Linked DNA regions of Kineococcus sp. NBC_00420. The protein of the gene in region 1 interacts with the protein of each later gene in a pairwise test. Links are inferred from orthologs where the notes say so. Each region holds a gene or a part of one and is shown in the gene's direction. Other genes may lie near its edges.

What was found.
Region 2: the proteins of leuS (region 1) and ligA interact in binary tests that used the Escherichia coli proteins (3 or more experiments, as listed by UniProt). The link is inferred for Kineococcus sp. NBC_00420 from one-to-one orthologs.

What each region holds. Positions count from the first base shown.
Region 1 is NZ_CP107930.1:4,548,692-4,552,113, forward strand. Bases 190-3,298 are described here. They hold leuS (leucine--tRNA ligase), read left to right. Parts: upstream 190-538; coding sequence 539-3,058; downstream 3,059-3,298. Other genes in these bases: OG218_RS22320 (GGDEF domain-containing protein), read left to right, coding at 190-371; OG218_RS22330 (GNAT family N-acetyltransferase), read left to right, coding at 3,070-3,298. Also shown: more of OG218_RS22320, read left to right, coding at 1-189; more of OG218_RS22330, read left to right, coding at 3,299-3,422.
Region 2 is NZ_CP107930.1:1,108,574-1,111,790, reverse strand. What follows is about bases 207-3,110. They hold ligA (NAD-dependent DNA ligase LigA), read left to right. Parts: upstream 207-551; coding sequence 552-2,669; downstream 2,670-3,110. Other genes in these bases: ddaH (dimethylargininase), read right to left, coding at 2,805-3,110; OG218_RS05450 (GNAT family N-acetyltransferase), read left to right, coding at 207-501. In the rest of the region: more of OG218_RS05450, read left to right, coding at 1-206; more of ddaH, read right to left, coding at 3,111-3,217. UniProt on the Escherichia coli protein: DNA ligase that catalyzes the formation of phosphodiester linkages between 5'-phosphoryl and 3'-hydroxyl groups in double-stranded DNA using NAD as a coenzyme and as the energy source for the reaction.

The sequences.
Region 1 (3,422 bases):
TGCGGGCCGCGACCCGCACCTCCGACGTCGTCGCCCGCGTGGACGAGGGCCGCTTCATCGTCCTGGGACCCGGGGCCGGGCTGCACGCCCAGGAGCTGGAACGGCGGATGCGCGTCGGGTTGGCGCAGGAGCGGCTGCAGGTCGCCGCAGCCCTCGACCCGGCCGCGACCGCCGGCGGGGCGCCCAGTGCGCGGCTGTCCGTCGAGGCCGGCGCGGCCGTGCTGGCGCCCTGGGACGAGGGTGGCGTCACCGACCTGCTGGTGCGCGCCGAGCAGGCCCTGGCCCAGCGTCGCGCGTTGCGTCGCAGCACCCCGCAGCACGGCTGGGGTCGACGTCGCGCCGACCGCTCGGCCCGTCCGGAACGCTCGTGAGTCCGACGGAGTAGGCTGTCGGTCGTGTCTTCCCGCCGACTTGCCAGCCGGCGCTGAGCTGCTGCGACCTCGCAGGTGCCGGCGCCGTGACCCCTCCTGAGTGAGGGGTCTTCCGCTGTCCGCAGGAGGTTCAGGTGCGGGACGCACGGACGCACCGGGAGGACGAGATGACGCAGGCCGACACGCAGGCACGGGACGAGGCGGACGAGAACCGCTACGACGCGTTCGCGCTGCAGGAGAAGTGGTTGCCGGTCTGGGACGAGCGCAAGCCGTTCACGAGCGGTGAGGCGGGCGACGAACGCCCGAAGAAGTACGTGCTGGACATGTTCCCGTACCCCTCCGGCGACCTGCACATGGGTCACGCCGAGGCGTACGCGCTCGGGGACGTCATCGCGCGGTACTGGCTGCAGCGCGGTTTCGACGTGATGCACCCGATCGGCTGGGACGCCTTCGGTCTGCCCGCCGAGAACGCCGCCATCAAGCGCGGCCTCGACCCGCGGCAGTGGACGTACGACAACATCGCCCAGCAGCGTGCGTCGATGCGCCGCTACGCGTGCTCCTTCGACTGGGACCGGGTCCTGCACACGTCCGACCCCGAGTACTACAAGTGGAACCAGTGGCTGTTCCTCAAGCTGTACGAGAAGGGACTGGCCTACCGCAAGGACTCCCTGGTCAACTGGGACCCGGTGGACCAGACCGTGCTGGCCAACGAGCAGGTGCTGCCCGACGGCACCTCGGAACGTTCCGGCGCCAAGGTCGTCAAGAAGAAGCTGACCCAGTGGTACTTCCGGATCACCGACTACGCCGACCGGCTGCTGGACGACCTGGACGCCCTGGAGGGCCAGTGGCCCGCCAAGGTCATCTCGATGCAGCGCAACTGGATCGGGCGCTCCACCGGCGCCGAGGTCGAGTTCGTCATCGAGGGCCGCGCGGAGCCGATCAGCGTCTACACGACCCGACCGGACACCCTGCACGGCGCGACCTTCATGGTCGTCGCGGCCGACTCCGACCTGGCCGAGGAACTGGCCGCGGGCGCGTCGCCGGAGGTCCGTGAGCAGTTCGAGGTCTACCGCACCCAGGTGCAGGAGACCTCCGACATGGACCGCCTCGCCTCGGAGCGCGAGAAGACCGGGGTCGACCTGGGTCGTTTCGCGGTGAACCCGGTCAACGGGGAGCGGCTGCCGATCTGGGCCGCCGACTACGTCCTGGCCGACTACGGCACCGGCGCGATCATGGCCGTGCCCGCGCACGACCAGCGTGACCTCGACTTCGCCAAGGCGTTCGGCCTGCCCGTCCGGGTCGTCGTCGACGTCCGCGACGCGGACGGCAACCCCCTGCCCGACCCGGTGGAGTCCGGCGAGGCGACGGCCGGTGACGGCAGGCTGGTGAACTCCGGCGCGCTGGACGGCCTGGACAAGAAGGCCGGCATCGCCCGGGCGGTCGAGGACCTGGTCGCGGCCGGCAAGGGCCGGGCGGCGAAGAACTACCGCCTGCGCGACTGGCTGATCTCGCGTCAGCGCTACTGGGGCACCCCGATCCCCATCGTGCACACCGAGACCGGTGAGGTCCCGGTCCCCGAGGACCAGCTGCCCGTCGTGCTGCCGCCCTCGGAGGGTCTGAACCTCACCCCCAAGGGCACCTCGCCGCTGGGGGCGGCGGAGGACTGGGTGAACGTGCCCAGCCCCGTCGACGGAACTCCGGCGCGCCGGGACCCGGACACGATGGACACCTTTGTCGACTCGTCCTGGTACTACCTGCGCTTCGTGTCCCCGAAGGACGACACCCAGGCGTTCGACCGGGACCTCATCGCGCAGTGGGGCCCCATCGATCAGTACGTCGGCGGCGTCACGCACGCGATCCTGCACCTGCTCTACGCCCGGTTCATCACCAAGGTGCTGCACGACCTGGGCTACCTGCCCTTCGACGAACCCTTCACCCGCCTGCTGAACCAGGGCATGGTGCAGATGGAGGGTTCGGCGATGAGCAAGTCCAAGGGCAACATCGTGCGGCTCTCCGACCAGCTCGAGGAGCACGGCGTCGACGCCATCCGGCTGACGATGGCGTTCGCGGGCCCGCCCGAGGACGACATCGACTGGGCCGACGTGTCCCCGTCGGGTTCCTCGAAGTTCCTGGGCCGGGCGTGGCGCCTGGCGCGCGACGTCACCTCCGCTGCAGGGGTGGACCCCTCCACGGGTGACAACGCCCTGCGCTCGATCACGCACAAGACCGTGCACGAGGTGTCGCAGCACGTCGAGGCGTTCCGCTTCAACGTCGCCGTGGCCCGCGTCATGGAACTCGTGAACGCGACCCGCAAGGCGATCGACTCCGGCGTCGGGGGCGGGGACCCCGCCGTCCGCGAGGCCACCGAGGCGACGGCGATCATGCTGTCGCTCGTCGCGCCGTACACGGCCGAGGACATGTGGTCGCTGCTGGGCCACGACCCGTGCGTCGCCCGCGCCGGCTGGCCCGTCGTCGACGAGGCGCTGCTCGTCGAGGACACCGTGACGTGCGTGGTCCAGATCCAGGGCAAGGTGCGTGACCGGCTGGAGGTGTCCCCGGACATCACCCAGGAGGCGTTGCAGGAGCTGGCGCTGAGCTCGGAGAAGGTCCAGGCCGCGCTCGAGGGGCGGGGCCTGCGGACCGTCATCGTCCGGGCGCCGAAGCTCGTCAACATCGTCCCGGCCTGAGGAGTCCGGCGGTGAACGAGGGTTTCCGGTTGGTCACACCCCGGTTGCTGCTGCGGCGCTGGACCGCGGCCGACCGGGAACCCTTCGCCGAGCTCAACGCCGATCCCGAGGTGATGCGGCACTTCCCCGCGCCGCTGGACCGCGCGGGTTCCGACGCGCTGGCCGAGCGCTGCGACGGGGTCTTCGAGCAGAACCCGTTCGGGCTGTCCGCGGTGGAACGTCGCGAGGACGGGCGGTTCCTGGGGTTCACCGGTCTGCACCACATGCGCTGGTACCCCGACGACGTCGAGATCGGCTGGCGGCTCTCCCGGTCGGCGTGGGGCCAGGGGTTCGCGACCGAGGCGGCGTCGATGTGGGTGGGCTA
Region 2 (3,217 bases), 3.4 Mb from region 1 along the record:
GTGGCCGACGTCGTGGCCCTCGTCGAGTCGGCCTACCGGGGGGACTCGAGCCGGGCCGGCTGGACGACCGAGGCGGACCTGCTGGACGGTCGCCGGACCGACGAGGCGGGGATCGCCGCCGTGCTCGCGGCGCCCGACGCGACCCTGCTGCTGGCCGAACGCGACGGCCGGACCGTCGGCTGCTGCGAACTGCGACGGGTCGGGGAGCTCGGCTACTTCGGGACCTTCGCGGTCGACCCCGCGATCCAGGGCGGGGGCATCGGCGCCCGGCTGCTCGCCCACGCCGACGCGGAGGCGGTGCGGCGCTGGGGCGCGCCCGCGCTGGAGATGACCGTCATCGCCCAGCGCGGGGACCTCATCGCCTGGTACGAACGGCTCGGGTTCGTCGCGACCGGTGAGCGGCGCCCGTTCCCCTACGGCGACGAACGGTTCGGCCGGCCCCGCCGCGACGACCTGGAGTTCGTGGTCCTGCGGCGGCCGACGGGAACCAGTCGCCGTTGACCGATCGGCCCTGACCCGCTCCCGGGCACGTGTCGGACCTGCGCGGCAGGATGGCTCCCGTGAACGACGACGGTCTGGTCCCGCCCGCTGCGAGGCACCGCTGGGAGGAGCTCGTCGCCCGGATCGAGGGTGCGCGCTTCTCCTACTACGTGCGCGACTCCTCGCCGCTGAGCGACGGGCAGTACGACGAGCTGGAGAAGGAGCTGCGCGCGCTCGAGGACGAGCACCCGCAGCTGCGGACCCCCGACTCGCCCACCCAGACCGTCGGGGGGACCTTCTCGACGGAGTTCACCGCCGTCGACCACCCCGAGCGGATGCTCAGCCTCGACAACGCCTTCTCCACCGACGAGCTCTCCTCGTGGGCGGCCCGGGTGGAGAAGGAGGTCGGCGCGGGCGCCCGCTACCTGTGCGAACCGAAGATCGACGGCCTCGCCATCGACCTCGTCTACGAGGACGGCCGCCTCGTCCGGGGCGTCACCCGCGGCGACGGTCGGACGGGGGAGGACGTGACCTTCAACGTCCGCACGATCGACGACATCCCGCACCGCCTCCGCGGGGAGGGCGTCCCGGAGTTCCTCGAGGTCCGCGGCGAGGTGTTCTTCCACCTGGAGGGTTTCGCGGCCATCAACGCGGGGCTCGTCGAGGCCGGGAAGCCCCCGTTCGCGAACCCGCGCAACGCCGCCGCGGGGTCGTTGCGGCAGAAGGACCCCCGGGTGACCGCGACGCGTCCGCTGCGGATGCTGGTGCACGGCATCGGCGCGCGCCGCGGGATGGAGAACGACTCGCAGTCCGGGGCCTACGAGAAGCTCGCCGCCTGGGGGCTGCCGACGTCCCCGCGGGTCAGGGTCGTGGACACCCTGCCCGAGGTGGCGGACTACGTCCGGTACTACGGCGAGCACCGCCACGACGTCGAGCACGAGATCGACGGGGTCGTCGTCAAGGTCGACCAGGTCCCCCTGCAGCGCAGGCTGGGTTCCACCTCGCGCGCACCGCGGTGGGCCATCGCCTACAAGTACCCGCCCGAGGAGGTCACGACGCTCCTGCGCGACATCCAGGTCAACGTGGGTCGCACCGGGCGGGTCACCCCGTTCGCGGTGCTCGAACCCGTCCTGGTGGCGGGGTCGACGGTCGGCATGGCGACCCTGCACAACGCCGACGAGGTCAGGCGCAAGGGCGTCCTCATCGGTGACACCGTGGTGGTCCGCAAGGCGGGCGACGTCATCCCCGAGGTCCTCGGCCCGGTCGTCGAGTCCCGGACCGGTGACGAACGCGAGTTCGTGATGCCGACGCACTGCCCCGAGTGCGGGACGGAACTGGCCCACCAGAAGGCCGACGACGTCGACATCCGCTGCCCCAACTCCCGCAGCTGCCCGGCGCAGCTGCGCGAACGCGTCTTCCACCTCGCGGGTCGGGGGTCCTTCGACGTCGAGGCCCTCGGCGACAAGGCGGCGACGGCGTTGCTGGAGGCCGGGGTCATCACCGACGAGGGCGACCTCTTCACCCTCACCGAGGACGACCTGACCCGCGTCCCGCTGTTCACGACGAAGGCGGGTGCGATCTCCGCCAACGGCAAGCGCCTGCTGAAGAACCTCGAGGAGCGCAGGTCGCAACCGCTGTGGCGGGTGCTGGTCGGGTTGTCGATCCGCCACGTCGGCCCCACCGCCGCCCGTGCGCTGGCCGACCGGTTCGCGTCGATGACCGCGATCGAGGAGGCGAGCTCCGAGGAGATCGCCTCCGCCGAGGGCGTCGGCCCCACGATCGCGGACGCGGTGGTCGAGTGGCTGGCCATCGACTGGCACCGCGACGTGGTCCGCAAGTGGCGCGAGGCCGGGGTGCGGATGGCGGACGAGCGCGACGAGACGACCCCGCGGGTGCTGGAGGGGTTGTCGATCGTCGTCACCGGTTCGCTGACCGGGTTCTCCCGCGACGAGGCGAAGGAGGCGATCTTGTCCCGCGGCGGCAAGGCCTCCAGCGGCGTCTCGAAGAAGACGGACTACGTCGTCGTCGGGGAGGCCGCAGGGACGAAGGCCGACAAGGCCGAGCAGTTGAAGGTCCGGGTCCTCGACGAGGAGGGTTTCGTCACGCTGCTCGAGGGTGGGCCCGACGCGGTGGCCCTGCCCGAGCCGGACGCGGAACCCGACGAGGAGGCCGAGCCCGAGGGCTCGTGACGTCCCCGTCGCACCCACCGGTGTCACCACGTGGAGTGAACCGTCGGTGCGACGAAGACGGCGTCATGGCGCCCGGTTCGGCACACCGACAGGCGCACCCACGGCGGATTCAACCGGTCGGATCAGCCCGGACGTTCAGCGCCGCACGACGAGGGTGCAGCACTTCGCGCCCCCGCCACCCTTGAGCAGCTCCGAGAGGTCGACGGGCACCGGCTGGTAGCCGCGTTCCGCCAGCAGGTCGGCGTAGCGCTGCGCGCGGGGGGAGAGCACGACGTGCAGGCCGTCGCTGACCGCGTTCATCCCCAGCACCGCGGCGGTCTCCTCGTCGGTGAGCAGCGCGTCCGGGAACAGCTGCTGCAGGACGGCCTGGGCGGCGGGGGAGAAGGCGCCCGGGAAGTAGGCGACGTCGGGGTGTGCGGGGTCGTCGTCGAGGACGGTGAGCGCGGTGTCGAGGTGGTAGAACCGCGGGTCGACGAGTTCCAGCGAGGTGACCTCACGACCGAGGACGCGGGCCAGTTCCGCGTGCGCGGCCAGGGCGGTGCGGAACC